DNA from 2 places in the Massilia sp. WG5 genome. Region 1 is predicted to be linked to the other one. Evidence: riboswitches for the same ligand, from Rfam matches in the RefSeq annotation. Region 1 holds a riboswitch; the other holds the start of a gene.
The links. Region 1 has a riboswitch for thiamine pyrophosphate ahead of AM586_RS06890 (TonB-dependent siderophore receptor). Riboswitches for the same ligand answer to the same signal wherever they lie in the genome.
Positions count from the first base shown of each region.

Region 1 (10,014 bases):
GCGATGCAGGGCGTGGCGCAGGCGGTCGGCATCGACCAGGTCATCGCCATCCGCAGCGAAGACCACATCGCCTACGACCCCGATCCCGAAAAGCATTTCGCCAACGCCTACGACGGCTTCTGGAAGATCCTGGGCGGGGTCGAGATGCCGGGCCGGGGGGGCTACCGGATCGCGCTGCCCTTCTACGTCAAGCCGCTGTCCGAAATGCCGTCCAAGCACCGCAAGCGCGCCGCCCAGCGCCGCGAGCACTGGCGCCTGATCGGCGAATCCGCCCGCAGCACCCTGCAGCGCCACCTGCTGCACGCGCGCGCCCATGTCGAGCACCCGGCGCCGGTGCTGGAGCCGGCGCAGGTCTGAGCCGGACCCGCGCTTGTTACTCCTCGATCTCGATATCGAGGATGGCCGAGCTCAGCGACTTCCCGTGCGCGTCCAGCGCCAGTGAGCGCGTGACGCCGCCGCCCAGGGCATCGTGCATGACGAAGTTCATCGCGCCGAGTCCAGGCAGCAGGAAGCGCCGCACCTCGCCATGCACGATGCCGGCAAAGTGCGCTTTCACGCGCTCGGCCGTCATCTGCTGCACCAGCCGCTGGTAATCCTCGGGTTTGTAGGCGATGAGCGACAGGTTGGAGATATTGCCCTTGTCGCCCGCGCGCGCATGTGCGATCTCGCGCAGTTTCATGTGCCCTTTCATGTCAAAGCTCCTCGAAATGGATGGACGCGTGCACCTGTGCCGCCGGGACCAGGGTGGAGCGCACCGCGACGACCTGGCGCGCCGCCCTGGTCGCGCCGCCGCCGCCCGCGGGTCCGCAGGTGTACAGGGTTTCGACCTCGTTGCCGATCCGGAGCGCCTCCTGCATGCTGCCGGTGCGGCCGGCCACGCGCAGGCGCACCTCCCAGGGTTCGGGATGCTGCGCCGCCAGGCCGTCCCCATGGATGGCGTTCAGGCCGATCAGGTCGAAGCGCACTTCCTCGAGCTGCACCCCGGTGATCCTGAAGCGTTCGGCGACGATGTCCTGCGCCAGCCGCGCGCGCGCCACCGCGCCGGGCCCCGCATACGAGATCTGCCCCTCGCCGACATAGCTGTCGATATAGCCGATCGACACTTTCAGCATGCCACTCTTCGGATGGCCGGTAGCGCCGCTGACGGCGACCCGGTCCGGCCCCAGCTGGGTCATGGTGACGCCGGAAAAATCGGCCACCACGTCCGGCGTCAGGTAGGCCGCCGGGTCATGGATTTCATACAGCAGCTGTTCGGTACAGGTGGCGGTCGTGACGGCGCCGCCGGAGCCGGCCACCTTGGTGATCTCGAGCGAGCCATCCTCCGACACCACGCCGATCGGGAACCCGAGGCGCGCAAGACCTGCCACGTCCTTGTAGCCGGGGTCGGCGAAATAGCCGCCGCTGACCTGGCCCGCGCATTCCAGCAGGTGCCCCGCCAGCGTGCCCTGCCCCAGGCGTTCCCAGTCGTCCGCGGCCCAGCCGAATTCGTGGATCAGGGGCGCCAGCACGAGCGCCGGATCGGCGACGCGGCCGGTGACGATCACGTCGGCGCCTTGCTTCAAGGCCTCGACCAGCGGCTGCGCGCCCAGGTAGGCATTCGCGGACAGCAGGCTGTCGCCCAGCGCCGCTACCTTCGCCCCCGTGTCGTCCAGGTAATCGCCGCGGCGCAGCTGGTCCAGCACGTCGTCACCGGTCACGGCGGCGATCCTCAGCTTGCCCAGCCCCAGGGACTGCGCGACCTGCCTGATCTTCGCGGCGGCGGCGAGCGGGTTGGCGGCGCCCATGTTGGTGACGATCCGGATGCCCTTGTCGCTGCAGGTCCGCAGCACCGCCCGCATCCGCTGTTCCAGCAGGGGATCGTAACCGAGCGCCGGATCGTTCATCCTGGCCTGCTGGGCCAGGGCAATGGTGCGCTCGGCCAGGCATTCGAAGACCAGGTAATCGATCCCGCCCTTTTCCGCCAGCTCGATGGCGGGCTCGATGCGGTCGCCCGAGTAGCCGGCGCCGGCGCCAATGCGAATCTGCTTCATATGATGCTCCTTACAGCGGGAAGACCCCGATGACGATGCAGGCGATGGTCATCAGGACCGATGCCGCGAACAGGTACTTGAAGGTGAATTTCTGGTGATCGGCCAGGTCGATGCCGGCCAAGCCGGCCACCAGGAAGGTCGCCGGGGTCAGTGGGCTGACCGGAAAGCCGGTCGTCATCTGGCCCAGCAGGGCGGCCTGGGCGACCTGGATCTGCGGCACGCCCAGCATGTGGCTCACTTCGGCCACCACCGGCAAGACGCCGAAGTAGAAGGAGTCCGGGTCGAACAGCATCGACAGGGGCATCGACAGCAGGCCCAGCACGGCCGGGATGTGCGAGGCCAGTTCCGGCGGCACGAAGCCCACCGCCGCCTTGGCCATCGCCTTGAGCATGCCGGACTGGCTCATGATGCCGGTGAAGACGCCGGCCGCGAACAGGATGCTGGCCATCAGCAGCGCCGCCTTGGCATGCGCATCGATGCGGGCGCGCTGCTGGTCGACGTTCGGATAGTTGATCATCAGGGCCAGCACGACGCCGACCATGAACATCACGACCGGGTCGATTTTCCCGCTGATCATCACGCCCAGCACGATCGTCGTCAGCACGATATTGATCCAGAAGTTCTTCGGGCGCCGGATCGCCTTCTCGGCATCGCTCAGTTCATGCGTGTGGATGAAGCCGGCCGTCGCGCCATCGCGCAGGCCCAGGCGGATCTCTTCGCGGCGGCCCAGCCACCATGCGGTGCCGAAGACGAACACCAGCCCGACCAGCTGGACCGGGATCAGCGGCATGAACAGATTGCTGACCGGGATGTGCAGCGCCGCCGAGGCGCGGATCATCGGCCCGGTCCACGGCAGGAAGTTGACGCCGGCCGCCAGCGAGGCGACGCAGGCGAGGATGCGCTTGTCGATGCCGAGCCGCGTGTACAGCGGCAGCATCGCCGGGATGGTCACCAGGAAGGTCACGGCGCCCGAGCCGTCCAGGTGGATCAGCAGGGCCAGCAGGGCGGTGCCGGGCACGATGCGCGAGGGCCGGTTGCCGACCACGCGCAGGATGCCGTTGATGATCGGGTCGAGCATGCCGGCGTCGGTGACGATCCCGAAGAACAGGATGGCGAACACGAACATCCCGGCCACCGGCGCGATCTTCGTGATGCCGCCGACGATGAATTTCGAGGTCTCCATCCCGAAGCCGCCGGCCAGCGCGGCGGCGATCGGGATCGCAATCAGCGCCACCAACGGCGACATTTTCTTGGTGAGGATCGCCGCCAGTAACAGGGCGATGGTGATCAGGCCGAGCAGTGCCAGCATGTGTTGTCTCCGGTTTGTTTTGTCATGTGCCAGTCGATGCAGCACTGGCAATGAGTCTGCGGCGAGGGGTTTATCTTGTAAAATGAATTCTTTCGATTGATTATCCTGTTTATCAAATTAATCGTGTAGAAGCGCGCTAACGCCATGCCGCCGAATATCTCCACCAGACAGTTACAAGCCTTCCTCATGCTGGACGAGTGCCGCCACTTCACGCGCGCGGCCGAGCGTTGCCACCTGTCCCAGTCGGCCTTCAGCGTGGTGATCCGCAAACTCGAAGACGCGGTCGGCGCCAAACTGGTCGAGCGCGACACCCGCAACGTCACACTGACGTCGGAAGGGGCCCTGTTCGCGAGCGTGGCGCGGGCCCTGCTCGGTGACCTGGACGCCGCCTTCACCGACATGGGCGACTTCATCGCGCGCCGCAAGGGCAAAGTGGCGCTGGCGGTGTTGCCCTCGCTCGCGGCCGACGCAATTCCGGCAGTGGTCGCCGAATACAAGCGCGCCTACCCCGGCATCACCGTGCAGCTCTTCGATGCGCTGTCGGACCAGTGCCTGCACATGCTGCGGCAGGGGAAGGTCGACCTGGCCCTGACCGCGCCGGGCGCCAGTCTCGCCGAATTCTCCACGCGGACGCTGTGCAGCGATCCGTTCTACCTGGTGTGCCGGCACGACCACCCGCTCGCCCGCAAGCGCAAGCTCAGGCTGGCCGAGCTTGCCGGTTGCGAGCTGATCCACCTGGCGCCCTCGTCGAGCGTGCGCCAGCACGTCGACCAGCTCACGCGCGGCATCGCCGTGCAGCACTCGGGTCTGGAAGTCGAACACCTGGCGACGGTCGCTGGCCTCATCCGGCACGGCCTGGGTGTGAGCCTGGTGCCGGAACTGACGCTGTTCCAGTTCCGCAGCATGGACCTGGTGGCGGTTCCGCTGGACACGGATGTGGTGGCCCGTCCCATCCTGATCGTGCAGCACAGGGAACGGCCATTGTCGAACGCCGCGCAGGGCATGCTGGAGCTCATCGAGATGCGGCTGCGTTCAAGCAGGCGCCCGGCCGGAGTGCTGTGACGCGCTCCGCTCCGATGCGCGATAATCGCATCTTTGCGACCTGACAGGGATTCATCTTGCTTAACTTCGACTTCCACAATCCGACCCGCATCCTGTTCGGCGAAGGCCAGATCCAGCGCCTGGCGCGCCTGGTGCCCGCCGGCGCGCGCGTGCTGGTGCTGTACGGCGGCGGCAGCATCCGCGCCAACGGCACCTTTGATGCCGTGATGGCGGCGCTGGACGGCCATGCCGTGTTCGAATTCGGCGGCATCGAGCCGAATCCCAGCTACGAAACCCTGGTCGAGGCGATCGCCCTGGTCAAGCGCGAGCACATCGATTTCCTGCTCGCGGTGGGCGGCGGCTCGGTCATCGACGGCACCAAATTCGTTGCCGCGGGCGCCATGCTGGACGACGATCCCTGGACCATCCTGGAACAGCACGCGAAGAACGTGCGCGCGGCCCTGCCCTTCGGCGCCGTGCTGACCCTGCCGGCCACCGGCTCCGAGATGAACTCCGGCAGCGTGATCACCAGGAAGGCGACGCAGGAAAAGTTCGCCTTCATGTCGCGCCTGGTGTTCCCGCAATTCGCCATCCTCGACCCCACCCGCACCTATACCCTGCCCGCGCGCCAGGTCGGCAACGGCATCGTCGACGCCTTCGTGCACATCATGGAGCAGTACATGACCGTGCCCGCGCAGGCGAAGGTGCAGGACCGCTTCGCCGAGGGCCTGCTGCAGACCCTGGTCGAGGAAGGCCCGAAAGCCCTGGCCGAGCCGGAAAACTACGATGTCCGCGCCAACCTGATGTGGACCGCGACCCTGGCCCTGAACGGCCTGATCGGCGCCGGCGTGCCGCAGGACTGGGCCACCCACATGATCGGCCACGAACTGACCGCGCTGTATGGTCTCGACCACGCGCAGACGCTCGCGATCGTGCTGCCGGCCATGCTGCGCGAACGCCGCGATGCCAAGCGGGCGAAGTTATTGCAGTACGCGGCGCGCGTGTGGGACCTGGTGGAGGGCGACGAGGATGCGCGTATCGAGGCCGCGATCGTCCGCACCGAGGACTTCTTCCGTTCCGTCGGCGTGCCGACCAGGCTGTCCGGCTACGGCCTCGGCAAGGATGTCGTGCCCGCCGTCGTGAAGGCGCTGGAGGCGCATGGCATGACGGCGCTGGGCGAGACCGGCGAGGTCACGCTGGACGTCAGCCGCCGGGTGCTGGAACGCTGCATCTGATGCAAGGACGGCGCCGGGGGCGGCACAGGCGTGCTCCCCGCTTTCCGCTGGCAAGCTAGACTGGCACGCAATTTCGTCAAATAGCACAGCCCATGAACATCGTCTGCATCGCCTGGGGCTCCCTCCTCTGGAAGCCCCATCCCCTCAAACTCGCCTCCGGCTGGCATCCTGACGGCCCGCGGCTGCCGCTCGAATTCGTGCGCCGCAGCGACGACTTTCCCGAGCTGAACCTGGCGCTGTGCGAAGGCGCGCGGCGGCTGCCGACCTACTGGGCCTACCTGGCGACCGGTGACCTGGACACGGCCCGCGCCATGCTGCGCACACGCGAACAGATCAGCCCGAACCGCCCGGACTGGATCGGCAGCGTGCCGTCCGTGGATGGTGCGGGCGTCGACCCGGCGATTCCGGCCTGGCTGCGCCGCAAGGGCATCGACGCCGCCGTCTGGACCGCGCTGCCGCCCAAGTTTGCCGGCCGCAGCGGGCACGCGCCGACGGCGCTCGAGGCCGTGGCCTGGCTCGACAGCCTGCGCGGCGACGAGCGCGCCGCCGCCGAAGGCTACATCCGCCATACCCCCGCCCACCTCGACACGCCCTACCGCCGCGCCATCGAACAGCGCCTCGGCTGGCGTCCGTTGCGCGAAGCCCACATTACGCAAAGAGTCTAAGGAACGTCCGGCCAGCGTTGGCAGAAGCGCCACGCCCGCACGCATCCATGCTACACTCCCGCCTTCGCTAGGGGTCCTGGCAGCAAACTTTGCGCTGCCGGGTGAGAGATACCCTCCGTACCTGATCTGGATAATGCCAGCGAAGGAAAGCGCAAGACGGTGCCTGAGACGGCTCCCACTCCTGTTTGCCCTTCCCCAGTTGGCTCCGGCTTTTGACAAAGCAGCGACGCCAAGCGGCGCGCGAAGACGAGCAAACCCATGAACGCACAACTGAAGTATTCGATCCTGGCCTGCGCCATCGCGCAAGCCTTTTCCCATCACGCCCAGGCGCAGGAACAGAGCGCTCAAGCGGGCGGCCAGCCGGTCGCCGAAGTCGTCGTCACCGGCGAGCGCGCCGGCCTGGAGCGCGCCGCCGTCGGCGGTTTCTCCGAATCCTCGCTGTGGGAAACGCCGGCCTCGATCAGCACGATCGGCCGCACGCAGATGCAGGACCTGTCGATCCGCTCGACCACCGAGGCCATGCGCTACGACGCTTCGGTCAGCGACGCCTACAACGCAGTCGGCTATGCCGAGCAGTTCGCGATCCGCGGCTTCGCCCTCGACAACAACTACAGCTATCGCAAGGACGGCTTCGCAATCCCGGGCGACACCCAGATCCCGCTCGAGAACAAGGAACGCATCGAGGTGCTGAAGGGCCTGGCCGGCCTCACCGCCGGCGTCGCCACTCCGGGCGGCATCGTCAACTACGTGACCAAGCGCCCGACCAATACCCCGCTGCGCTCGGCGACGGTCGAAGTCAGCGAGCGCGGCACCCTGTACGGCACGGTCGACCTGGGCGGACGCTTCGACGACCGCCGCTTCGGCTACCGCATCAATGCGGCCGCCGCCGACCTGCACTCCTATGTGCGCGGCGCGAACGGCGAGCGCCAGTTCGTGTCCGGCGCCTTCGACTGGCAGATCACGCCAGACGCCCTGCTGCAGCTCGACCTCGACTACCAGCACAAGGCGCAAATCACGGCGCCCGGCTTCCAGCTGATCCGCAATGAAGTCCTGCCGACCGGCGTGTCGGCCAGGATGCTGTTGAACGACCAGCCCTGGACCCGTCCGGTCGACACCCGCGACACCAACCTCGGCCTGCGCTTCGAATACAAGCTGGCGGACTCCTGGCGCGCCACCATCGCCGGCAACAAGCACTGGTTCAAGCGCGACGACTACACCGCCTTCCCCTACGGCTGCAGCAACGAGGGCGCGGGCTTCTATCCGGGCTACTGCTCGAACGGCGACTACGACGTCTACGATTACCAGAGCGTGGGCGAGCGCAAGACCCCGTGGGGCCTGCAGGCGATGCTGCAGGGCGGCTTCGCCACCGGCGCGCTGCGCCACCAGCTGACGGTCGGCGCCTCGTACGCGGAACGCCACGACAGCTTTGGCGACTACGTCTACGACTACGTCGGCTACAGCAATCTGTGGCACCCGCTGGTCTCGCCGTCCGCCGATCCGTCGCGCACCACCGGCCCGGTGTTCGAACGCCGCAGCGACCAGGAAAGCGCGCTGTTCGCCCAGGACATCGTGACCCTGGCCCCGCAGCTGACCCTGCACGGCGGCCTGCGCTACGTGCAGACCAAGCGCAGCGACTACGAGGAAGACCGCCCGGTCGTGCACACCGCCGGCTACGTGGACAGCAAGGATCACTTCCTGCTGCCGAGCGTCGCCCTGGTCTACAACATCAACCGCGACTGGAACGTCTACGGCTCGGTGAGCCACGGCCTGCAGCACGGCGGCGTCGCGCCGATGGAAACCGCGAACGAGAACCAGGTGCTGGAACCGGGCCGCTCGAAGCAGCTCGAAGTCGGCGCCAAGGGTTCCGTACGCGGCCTGAACCTGTCGGCCTCGCTGTTCCAGATCCGCCAGGGCCTCGAGTACACCGACCCGAACCATACCGTGACGGTAATCGTCGACGGCGAGCCGGTCGAGCGCAACCCCTATGTGCGCGGCGGCCGCGAGACCCACCGCGGCTTCGAACTCTCGGCGGATGGCAAACTGGCCGCCGGCCTGCAGGCCGGCCTGTCGCTGATGGCCCTGAACACGCGCCAGGACGGTACCGGCGACCCGGGCATCGACGGCAAGCGCGTCACCGACGTCCCGAGCTTCAAGTCGACCGCCTGGGTCGAGTACGCGGTGCCGCAGCTGCCGGGCCTCAAGCTGGACGCCAACTGGCAGTACTCGGGCAAGAAAGCCTTCGACGTCGAGAACCGCGTGTTCGTCCCCGACTACCACGTGTTCGGCCTGGGCGCCGCCTATGCGACGAACCTGGGCGCGACGAAGGTGACGCTGCGCGCCCGCGTCGACAACCTGTTCGACAAGTTCTACTGGCGCGACGTCACGCCGGCGCTGGGCGGCTACCTGCTGCCGGGCGCGCCGCGCAGCTTCCGCGTGTCGGGCCAGTTCGACTTCTGATCGCGGCGTTCAGGGAGGACCGAGCAGGTCCTCCACCTGCCGCATCCGCCGCGGCAGGTCTCCTTCCAGCAGCGTGAACGGGATGCCCCGCTCGCGCAGCACGCCCAGCAGGCAGTCGTGCACCTGCTTCCTCACCTCCTCCGATTCGCGCTGCAGGCCGTCCGGCACCCAGGGCAGGTCGAGGCCCGCCACCAGCGTCGCCGCATAGTCGTGCGCGGCCTCCATCTGCAGCAGCTCGGGCGGCACCCGGCCCCAGTAGATGCGGCTGTAGACCGCGGTCACCAGCGGCGTGGTGTCGCAGAACAGGAAACGCCGCGCGTCCGGCGACGCCGCCATCGCATCCTCGCGCGCGCGCTGGGTGCGCGCGATGCCGGGCTGGTCGTCCTCGAAAGGCACGCGCCGATGGGTCTCGACGAATTCGCGCAGGTATTCCGGCACCCACAGCGTGCCGTAGCGCGCCGCCAGGCTCGGGGCCAGGGTCGACTTGCCGGTCGACTCGGCGCCCAGGATGGCAATCCGCTTCGGCTTCATCGCACGCCCTCGCGCGCCGCGCGCGCCCAGGCGCGCAGACCCAGCGCCGCCATGATCACGAACACCGCGTACAGCACCGCCGTCAGGTGCAGGCCCTTGTAGACGTACAGGCCGACGTAGAGCACGTCGACCGCGATCCACACATGCCAGTTCTCGACCTTCTTGCGCGCCGCCAGCAAGGTGCCGAGCAGGCTGCCGGCGGTGAGGAAGCCGTCCATGTGCGGCACGTCGGTGTCGGTATAGGCGTGCAGGAACCAGGACAGCAGCACAAAGCCAAGCGCCCATCCTGCCAGCGACCAGCCCCAGCCGGCGCGGCCGAGGCGGGTCACCACCAGAGGCCTGTCGTCTTCGCCTTTCCCTCGCAGCCACTCGTACCACCCCCAGAACGAGGCGGCGATGAACACGCCCTGCAGGCCAGCGTCGCCGTACAGGCGGGCCTTGTAGAACACGATGCCGTAGGTCGCCGACGAGACGATCGCGAACAGCCAGGCCCAGTGGATGCGGCGGATGTTCAGCAGCACCGTCGCGACCGAGAGGACGAATGAGATGAGTTCCAGCGGCGTGGTCTGGAAGCCGAGGAAGCTGAGCGGGTCGTTCATGCGCTGTGCAAGGGGAAGGAATCGGGTCAGGAGATCAGGTCAACAGTCGATTATCGAAGCTGGCGCGCGAATGCGCAAGCGCAAGCACTGTGACAAAGCAAGGATTTTGGCAGCCACCGCACAGATATACTTATTCGTTTCCCGCCA
Region 1 covers NZ_CP012640.2:1,563,695-1,573,708, forward strand. Annotated here, with positions in the region: gene AM586_RS06855 (DUF535 family protein) at 1-357, shown strand, start outside; gene AM586_RS06860 (hypothetical protein) at 374-679, opposite strand; gene AM586_RS06865 (acyclic terpene utilization AtuA family protein) at 693-2,030, opposite strand; gene AM586_RS06870 (CitMHS family transporter) at 2,041-3,339, opposite strand; gene AM586_RS06875 (LysR family transcriptional regulator) at 3,484-4,401, shown strand; gene AM586_RS06880 (iron-containing alcohol dehydrogenase) at 4,458-5,615, shown strand; gene AM586_RS06885 (hypothetical protein) at 5,708-6,280, shown strand; TPP riboswitch at 6,340-6,445, shown strand; gene AM586_RS06890 (TonB-dependent siderophore receptor) at 6,539-8,737, shown strand; gene AM586_RS06895 (AAA family ATPase) at 8,747-9,268, opposite strand; gene pnuC (nicotinamide riboside transporter PnuC) at 9,265-9,867, opposite strand.

Region 2 (10,014 bases), 2.4 Mb from region 1:
TTCTCGCGCAGCTTCTCGATCTGCAGGTCGGCCAGCAGCTCGTCCAGGCGTTCCTGGATGCGCGCCTTGCCCAGCGGCTTGCCGTTCTCGCGCTGCAGTTCCAGCACGGCGCGGATGTTCTCCTCCACCGTCAGCTTGCGGAACACCGAGGCTTCCTGCGGCAGGTAGGACAGGCCCAGCATGGCGCGCCGGTGGATCGGCAGGCTCGTGATGTCGGTGCCGTTGATGACGATGGAACCGGCGTCGGCCGGCACCAGGCCCACGATCATGTAGAACGAGGTGGTCTTGCCGGCGCCGTTCGGGCCGAGCAGGCCGACCACCTCGCCGCAGGCGACCTGCAGCGAGACGTCGCGCACCACCAGGCGCTTGCCGTAGCTTTTCTGCAGCCCCTTGACGACCAGGGTGCTGCCGGCGCCGGTGACGGCGGCGGCGTCTGCGTGGACATCCATCATTGCTTGGCTGCTCCCGACGGTGCTGCGGCCGGCGCCGCAGCGGGTGCCGCAGCGGGCGGACTACGGCGCGGTGCGATGATGATGGTGCTGCGCCCGCCGCCCGGCTTGCTGTCGCCGCTGGCGTCGTTGTGCACGTTCGCCTGCTCGGTGCGGTTGTCGTAGGAGATGAAGGGGCCGTTCACTTCGCTCGTCATGCGCTTGCCTTCGAGCTGCTTGACGACGGCGTTCGAGAACAGCTTGACCACTTCGGTGCGCTCGTCGTATTCGATACGCTGGGCCTGGCCCTCGGTCCACAGGTCGGGCCCGCCGTCGCGCTTCTGGCGGAAGCTCGCGATTTTTCCTGGCGCGGCGGTCAGCACCAGGATCATGTAGCCTTCCGGCGATTCCTTCATCACGGCCTTGTCCGACTTGATCAGCAGCGTGCCGCGCGTCAGCACGACATTGCCGGTCAGGGTGCGGGTCTGGGTGACCTCGTCGAGGTGGCCGTTGTCGAAGTCGACCTGGGCCTGCTTGAGCGAATCAGCGCGCTCCGCGCTGGCGGTAAGGCTTGCCAGCGAGAGAGCGGCGACGGCGAATATTTTTTTCATTGGATGCGAATCCTTTCAGGTTGTCCTGTCAGCGTGCGCTACGCGGCGGATAAATAATGCGGCCGCGCCCGCCCAGGTCCAGCTGCTGCGTGGCGTTGTTGGCCACCATGCCGACGCCGGTCGCGGAAGCGGCGCCGAGCGTCATCTGGATCGGCTTGTCGGTCTTCGAGATCTCCTCGTCCGGCAGCACGGTCAGCGCCTCGGTGCGGATGCGCATGGGCTGCGTGGTCGCGCTGCCCGGACGGGTGATGTCGACGTTGCCGACCAGGTCGATCTGGTTCTGGTCCTGGTTGACGTGCGCGGTGTCCGCCGTCATGGTCATGTGCGGATGGTCCACGCTCAGGCTCTGCACCACCGGCTTGTCGATCACCGAGGTGTTGTTGGCCGGTCGGTGGGTCAGGCGCTCGCCCGAGATCACGTAGCGCGGCTGGCCGGTTTCCGACATGCGCACGAAGCTGAAGTTGTCGATGATGTAGTCGGGATCGTTGCCCACGTTGACGTTGTGCACATCGTCGCCACCGCGCATCACCTGCACCAGCCAGAAGCTGCCGAAGGCGAAGAACAGCGCCGCCAGCATCAGGGCCAGCAGGCGCCAGCGGTGCGCGGTACGCTTGTTGACGTAGGTGGTGGTCGCCATGGCTTGCGTGGGATTATCCAAAATACGGCGCCATTGCCTGTTCGTAGCTGCCCTGGGCGCGCATCAGCATGTCGCAGACTTCGCGCACGGCGCCGCGGCCGCCCGGGTTCTTCGTGACGTAGTGGGCGCGGTACTGCACTTCCGGATGGCCGCTCGGCACCGTCACCGCAAAACCGACCCGGGTGAACAGCGGCAGGTCGATCACGTCGTCGCCGATGTAGCCGCACTGCTCAGCCGTCACGCCGGTCCTGGCGAGCAGGTCGGCGAAGGCGAGGCGCTTGTCGTGCTGGCCCTGGAACACGTGGGTGATGCCCAGGTCGGCCGCACGCTTCACCACGATCGGCGAATTGCGCGCGCTGATGATCGCGGTCTGCACGCCGGTGCGGTTCAGCAGCTGGATGCCGAGGCCGTCCAGCACATAGAAGGTCTTGGTGACTTCGCCGTCCGGGCCATAGGTCAGGCTGCCGTCGGTGAGGACGCCGTCGACGTCGAAGATCATGACCTTCACGCGCGCCGCACGCTGCATGTGTTCCAGTTGCGTCACCATCAGATCACCTTGGCACGGGTCAGGTCGTGGATGTGCAGGGCGCCGACCAGCACGTCGTCGGCGTCGGTTACCAGCATCTGGTTGATGCGGAATTCCTCCATCACGGCAACGGCGTCGACCGCCAGCTGTTCCGGATGGACGCGGCGCGGGTTCGCGTGCATGACGTCGCGGATCGTCACATTGCTGAAGTCGTGGGTCTTCTCGATCAGGCGGCGCAGGTCGCCGTCGGTGAACACGCCGAGCGGGCGGCCGGCATCGTCGACGATCGCGGTCATGCCCATGCCCTTCTGCGAGATTTCCAGCAGGGCTTCGGTCAGCGGCGCTTCCGGCTTGACCTTCGGCACCGCGTCGCCGCTGCGCATCACGTCGCGCACGTGGGTCAGCAGGCGGCGGCCGAGCGCGCCGCCCGGATGCGACAGCGCGAAGTCTTCCGACTTGAAGCCGCGCAGCTCCAGCAGCGCCACGGCGAGGGCATCGCCCAGCGCCAGGGTGACGGTGGTAGAGGCGGTCGGCGCCAGGTTCAGCGGGCAGGCTTCCTTCTCGACCGAGACGTCGAGGTGGACGTCGGCTACCTCGGCCAGGCGCGAGCCCGGCTTGCCGGTCATGGCGATCACGGGCACGCCCATGCGCTTGACGGCAGGAATCACGACCGCCAGCTCGGCGCTCTCGCCGGAATACGAGATCGCGATCAAGACGTCCTGCGGCGTGACCATGCCGAGGTCGCCGTGCGCGGCTTCCGCCGGATGCAGGAACAGGGCCGGGGTGCCGGTCGAGGCCAGGGTGGCGGCGATCTTGCGCCCGATGTGACCCGATTTTCCGATGCCCGAGACGACCACGCGACCCTTGCAGGCCATCATCAGCGCCACCGCGCGCGGCACGCTGTCGTCCTGGTCGAGGCGCGCGCTCAGCTTGCGGATCGCCTCGCCCTCGACGTCCAGGGTCTCGCGGGCCAGCTCCAGTGCGCGCCTCGCCTGGGTCTCGTTAAAACTTGTCAGCATTATTTTTTCATCGGTTACACTCATGGTAGAAGTATAGCCGAATTGGGAAAGCAAAAAACTTGCCAGATGTAACCGAATGCAGATATTTACACTACCGGGGTCCCGAGAAACCGTCGCGAGCGGCGGCAGTTTTGGAGGAGAAGCGCAGCTGTACGGAAGGACAGCGAGCATCGCAGTCCAAAAATGCAACGCGCAGTAGGTTTATCGGGATTCCATGACATCAGGCCTTGAATTAACCCTATTACTCCTAGGCAGCGCGGTCCTCGGCGTGGTCGCGTTCCGGATGCTCCACCTGCCCCCGATGCTGGGTTACCTGGCGGTCGGCGTGCTGATCGGCCCGCATGCCCTGCAGCTGGCCGACAATGGCCCCACCACCCACGGCCTGGCCGAATTCGGCGTGGTGTTCCTGATGTTTTCGATCGGTCTCGAATTCTCGCTGGCCCAGCTCAAGGCGATGCGGCGCATCGTGTTCGGGCTCGGGCTGGCGCAGGTGGCGCTGACCATCCTCGTCACCATGCTGATCGCCTTCCTGAGCCCGCGCCTGCCGGCGCCGCTGAACATCGGCTGGCAGGCCGCGCTGGCGCTGGGCGGGGCCCTGGCGATGTCCTCCACCGCGATCGTCTCCAAGCTGCTCACCGAGCGCCTCGAGCTGGAAAGCGAGCACGGACGGCGCATCATCGGGATCCTGCTGTTCCAGGACCTGGCGGTAGTGCCGCTGCTGATCCTGATCCCCTCGCTGGCGCGGCCGGCCGAGGAGCTGGCGATGAACCTGGGCTGGGCCGCCGTCAAGGCCGCCGGCGTGCTGGCGCTGCTGCTGTTCTTCGGCCAGAAGCTGATGCGCAAGTGGTTCACCATCGTCGCCAAGCGCCGCTCGCAGGAATTGTTCATGCTGAACCTGCTGCTGGTGACCCTGGGCGCGGCCTGGATCACCGAGCGCGCCGGCCTGTCGATGGCGCTGGGCGCCTTCGTGGCAGGCATGCTGATCTCCGAGACCCAGTACAAGCACCAGGTGGAAGAAGACATCAAGCCCTTCCGCGACGTGCTGCTCGGCCTGTTCTTCATCAGCATCGGCATGCTGCTCAACCTGGAGCTGGTGGCGCGCCACTGGTGGCTGGTGCTGCTGCTGCTGGTAGCGCCGGTGCTGCTCAAGTTCGCCCTGATCGCGGCGCTGGCGAAGGCCTTCGGTTCGTCCGACGGCGTGGCGATGCGCACCGGCCTGGCGCTGGCGCAGGCCGGCGAGTTCGGCTTCGTGCTGCTGAACCTGGCCTCCGGCTCGAAGCTGATCGATCCCTTCCTGATCCAGCTGGTGCTGGCCTCGATGGTGCTGTCGATGCTGGTCGCACCCTTCGCGATCGCCAACAGCGACCGGATCGTGATGAAGATGGCGTCCAACGAATGGATGCTGCAATCGCTGCAGCTGACCCAGATCGCGAGCCGCACGATGGCGGCCCAGAAGCACGTGATCATCGCCGGCTTCGGGCGCAGCGGCCAGAGCCTGGCCACCCTGCTGTCGGAAGAAAAGCTGCCCTGGTATGCGCTCGACCTCGATCCCGAACGGGTCCAGGAAGCGCGCGCGGCCGGCGCCAACGTCTCCTATGGCGACTGCTCGCGCCGCGAATCCCTGATCGCGGCCGGCATCAACCGCGCCAGCGCGCTGGTGATCACCTTCGCCGATACTCGCCTGGCGCTGAAGGTGCTGCACCTGGTGCACGAGCTGGCGCCGGCGCTGCCGGTGATCGTGCGCGCCCACGACGACACCGAGCTCGACGTCCTGAAAAAGGCCGGCGCCACCGAAGTGGTGCCGGAAGCGCTGGAATCGAGCCTGATGCTGGCCTCGCACGCGCTGGTGGTGATGGGGGTGCCGCTGCGGCGGGTGGTGCACCGGGTGCAGGCCGCGCGCGACGAGCGCTACGCCTCGCTGCGCGGCTTCTTCCACGGCGCCAGCGACATCAGCGAAGACCCCGAACACAGCTACGTGCGCCTGCATTCGGTGGTGCTGAACGAGGATGCCGGCGCGGTCGGCCGCTGCCTGGGCGACCTGGAACTGGACGATGTCGGCGCCGAGGTGACCGCGGTCCGGCGCGGCAACCAGCGCATCGAGCCGGAGGAGGACACCGAGCTGCGCGCCGGCGACGTGGTGGTGCTGCGCGGGACCGGGACGGCCGTTACCCGCGCGGAAGGACGTCTTTTACGCTGACGCCACGACCTGATTCCGCCCGTTCTGCTTGGCCTGATACAGCGCCTGGTCGGCCTGCGCCACCAGCGCCTGGGCCACTTCCTCGACCGCCTGCTCGCGCTCGACGCCGCCGAGCGCCGCCACCCCGATCGACACCGTCACCGGCAGCCCCTGCCCGTCCCCCAGCAGGAAAGGCTGGTCGGCCACGCTGGCGCGGATGCGCTGCGCCACCACACTGGCGCTTTCCAGCTCGGCATCGATCAGCAGCGCCACGAATTCCTCGCCGCCGAAGCGGCCCAGCGCGTCCGACATGCGCAGCTCGGCCTTGATGCGCGCGGCCACTTCGCGCAGCACGTCGTCGCCGGCCTGGTGGCCGTGGGTGTCGTTGACCTGCTTGAAGTGGTCGATATCGATGTACAGGCAGGCGATCTGGTAGGACTGGCGGCGGGCCCTGGCGATCTCCTCGGCCAGGCGGCGGTCCATGTAGCGGCGGTTGTAGACGCCGGTCAGCGCATCGGTCAGGCCGATGTACTTCAGCATCTCGTTGCTGATCACGTTCTCGAGGCAGATCGCGATGATCGAACCCATGTGCTCGACGAAATCCGTGCCCAGCAGCGGCGTGAAACGGCTGAAGTCGCGGCTGCCCAGGTTCAGGCTGCCGAGCAGGCGCCGGTTGCGCAGCAGCGGCACCAGCGCGACGCTGGCCAGGCCGGCGGGCGGATGCGGGAAGGCCACCGCATGGCTGACCGGGTGATACGGCTGCAAGCGCGGCTTGGGCGGGTGGCCGCGCGCGAGGTCGAAACCCAGCTCCCCGGCATGTTCATGGAACAGCAGGTTGGGCAGGGCGTCGAAGTCCACGCCCAGCTTGTGCATCACCGTAAAGATGTCGGCATCCGTGTCGACCAGCGACAGGGTCACGATGTCGAGATTCGAGACGATCGGCAGCTGGCGGAAGATGGTGGCGACCAGTTCCTGGAAACTGCCCGCACTCACGATATCGAGATCGAAGGCCTGGTGGCGCATCATGATCGCGTGGTTGCTCTCCGCCTGGTCGATCAGGCTGGCGAGCTGCCTGCGCAGCGCGGCGTTCTCGGCCATCAGTTCGCGCACACTGGCGCCCTGCTGCTCGTGCATGGACATTCCTTTCAGCAATTAGTCCATACATTACGCCAACTCGGCCGCGTTGCAAATCGAAAACTGTACGAAACTGTTGTCAGAATGCCAGTTCGGCCGCCAGCGCCTGGCCGACGCGCAGGGTGCTGCCGGCGCCCGCCGAGACGATGCAGTTCATGCCCATGCAGACCGCGCCGTCGAGTTTCGGGTTGGCGCGGTAGGTCTGCAGGATGTCGAGCGGGTCCGGGCCGGACACGCCGGTGGCCTGGTCGATGGCGGGAATCGGACAGCGTGCGCAGGGTTTGACGGGGCGGATCTCGGCCGCGCCGGTGCTGAGCGAGGCCGTGTAGTCCTCCTCGAAGGCTTCGAGGCTTGCTACCACCAGGTTGGGCCGGAAGCGGTCCATCGGCAGCGCCGCGCGGCCGGCCGCGCGCAGGCGGCGGCTCAGGTCGTCGAGCGAGGACTGGCCGATCAGCAGCAGCGGGTAGCCGTCGGCGAAGCGCGTCTGCGAGGGTATGCCGCCGGTCCACTTGACGCTGGTCGGGCGCACCACGTCGCGGCGGAAGCGCACCAGGCGCACCCGCTCGCGGGTGTCGAGCGCCTCGGTGAACCAGCCGGCCGCCTGCTCGCCGCAATCGGCCGCGCCGACGACGTCGTCCCAGATCTGCACGCGGCAGGCCGGCGCCTCGTCCTGCCAGGCGAGCGGCAGCAGCAGGTCGGCCATGCCCGGGCTGCTCACGCGCAGCTGGTCGCCGCTGGGAGTGGGCCGGATCAGCGCCATGCGCGGGAACTCGCGCTGGGTCAGGAACTGGCCGGCTTCCGTGACCAGCATCCATTCGCGGTCGTGCACGCCCTGCGCGCTCAGGCCGGATTCGAGCAGCGTGGCTTCCTGGACGGCGATGCCGGCGCAGGATTTGATCGGGTACAGGAAGAGTTGGGACAGGGTGGGCATTGCCGGGCTTGTTTCGACTTCGGGCCGGATAGTATCGCACCAAACTCCCGCAGTTTCAGGACTTTCGCAAGTAGGCCATTACGTAGGCCAGCCACTTGTCGTCGTGGTCGACGATGCTGCCGGCCATGTCGATTTTTTCGAAACTGCGCCAGGTCGGCGCCGACCCGCGGAACACGAGGTAGGTATTGCCGACAACGAAACCGGGGTGGATTTCGCAGTCGCCCTCGTTCATCGTGCGGCCGCCGCCACGCGCCCAGAAGGCCGGGGCGCGGTGACTGTCGAAGCTGCCGTCCTGATCGGCAGGGGTCGCGGCGCGGCCCACCATCGTGAACACGTTTTGCGCCGGCCCGGCCAGCTGCTCCAGCACCAGGAACCGGTATTCGACCGTCCTCCCGCCGAGGGGCGTGGCGCCGATGACCTGGGCGAGCGCGATGTCTTTCGCCTGCGCGAGTTGTTCGTCAACACCGATCAGTTGGGCGGCGGGCGGCGAATAGCAGGCCTGCGACACCGCCGCATGCAGGGCCAGCAGGGCGAACGCAAGGCCGCGAATGGTCGTCATCTTTCTCATTACGGGAAGCTTAGCAGATCGACCGCCGGCAACATGCCTGCCTTGTCACGGACGAAGCGCACGGATTGCCATCGCTTCAAAACCCACGTACACTTCCGCCCGTCGTCTCTTCATGAGCCGGCAACAACGCTAGGGGTCCTGCGCCATCAAACGCGCGGGTGAGAAATACCCTCCGAACCTGATCTGGATAATGCCAGCGAAGGGAAGCTACAGAGTCCGCGTATGCCCTCGTGCCTACGTATCTTTGCACTCCTCCGAGCTGGATCGATCTTCAGTCGCCAACAAGGAGTGCACTTGAACGCCGATCCAAAATTCCTGTCCGCCAGCGCCACGGTCGATGCCGCGGCCGTGACGCCGCTTCCCAATTCACGCAAGGTCCATGTGGCCGGCTCGCGTCCCGACATCCGGGTGCCGATGCGCGAAATCCACCAGTCCCCCACGCCGGCCTCGTTCGGCGCCGAGCCGAATCCGCCGGTCTGGGTCTACGATACCTCCGGGCCGTACACCGACCCGGACGTGCGCATCGACATCCGCTCCGGCCTGCCCTGCCCGCGCAGCGCCTGGATCCGCGAGCGCGGCGACACCGTCGAACTGGCCGGCCCTTCCTCGAGCTACGGCCAGGACCGTTTGAAGGACCCGAAGCTGGCCGAGCTGCGCTTCGACCTGCAGCGCAAGCCGCGCCGCGCCGCCGCCGGCCGCAACGTCACGCAGATGCACTATGCGCGCCAGGGTATCGTCACACCCGAAATGGAATTCGTCGCGATCCGCGAAAACCTGCGGCGCCAGGAATACCTGCAAAACCTCGAAGCGGCCGGCCCCACCGGGAAGAAAATGGCGGCGCTGCTGGGACGCCAGCATCCGGGCCAGTCCTTCGGCGCCGCGATCCCGGCCGAGATCACGCCTGAATTCGTGCGTGACGAAATCGCCCGCGGACGCGCCATCCTGCCGGCCAACATCAACCACCCGGAATCGGAGCCGATGATCATCGGCCGCAACTTCCTCGTGAAGATCAACGCCAACATCGGCAACTCGGCCGTCACCTCGTCCATCGGCGAGGAAGTCGAGAAGATGACCTGGGCCATCCGCTGGGGCGGCGACACGGTGATGGACCTCTCGACCGGCAAGCATATCCACGAGACGCGCGAATGGATCATCCGGAACAGCCCGGTCCCGATCGGCACCGTGCCGCTCTACCAGGCGCTGGAAAAGGTCAACGGCAAGGCCGAAGAACTGAGCTGGGAGATCTACCGCGACACCCTGATCGAACAGGCCGAGCAGGGTGTCGACTACTTCACCATCCACGCCGGCGTGCGCCTGCCCTTCATTCCGATGACGGCGAACCGGCTCACCGGCATCGTTTCGCGCGGCGGCTCGATCATGGCCAAGTGGTGCCTGGCCCACCACAAGGAATCCTTCCTGTACACGCACTTCGAGGAGATCTGCGAGATCATGAAGGCCTACGACGTCGCCTTCAGCCTCGGCGACGGCCTGCGCCCCGGCTCGATCTACGACGCCAACGACGAAGCTCAGCTGGCCGAGCTGCGCACCCTCGGCGAACTCACGCAGCTCGCCTGGAAGCACGACGTGCAGACCATGATCGAGGGCCCGGGCCACGTGCCGCTGCACCTGATCAAGGAGAACATGGACCTGCAGCTCGCGCAATGCCACGAGGCGCCCTTCTACACCCTGGGCCCGCTGACCACCGACATCGCGCCGGGCTACGACCACATCACCTCCGGCATCGGCGCCGCCAACATCGGCTGGTACGGCACCGCCATGCTGTGCTATGTGACGCCGAAGGAGCACCTGGGCCTGCCCGACAAGGACGACGTCAAGGACGGCATCATCACCTACAAGATCGCGGCGCATGCGGCGGACCTGGGCAAGGGCCATCCGGGCGCGCAGATCCGCGACAACGCCCTGTCGAAAGCGCGCTTCGAATTCCGCTGGGAAGACCAGTTCAACCTCGGCCTCGATCCGGACA
Region 2 covers NZ_CP012640.2:3,949,909-3,959,922, reverse strand. Annotated here, with positions in the region: gene lptB (LPS export ABC transporter ATP-binding protein) at 1-452, opposite strand, end outside; gene lptA (lipopolysaccharide transport periplasmic protein LptA) at 449-1,039, opposite strand; gene lptC (LPS export ABC transporter periplasmic protein LptC) at 1,068-1,676, opposite strand; gene AM586_RS17680 (HAD family hydrolase) at 1,690-2,223, opposite strand; gene AM586_RS17675 (SIS domain-containing protein) at 2,223-3,245, opposite strand; gene AM586_RS17670 (monovalent cation:proton antiporter-2 (CPA2) family protein) at 3,436-5,418, shown strand; gene AM586_RS17665 (diguanylate cyclase) at 5,410-6,531, opposite strand; gene AM586_RS17660 (MOSC domain-containing protein) at 6,611-7,462, opposite strand; gene AM586_RS17655 (hypothetical protein) at 7,518-8,021, opposite strand; TPP riboswitch at 8,152-8,252, shown strand; gene thiC (phosphomethylpyrimidine synthase ThiC) at 8,325-10,014, shown strand, end outside.
Region 2: it holds a riboswitch for thiamine pyrophosphate, as region 1 does, so the genes downstream of both, thiC (phosphomethylpyrimidine synthase ThiC) here and AM586_RS06890 (TonB-dependent siderophore receptor) in region 1, are expected to answer to the same signal.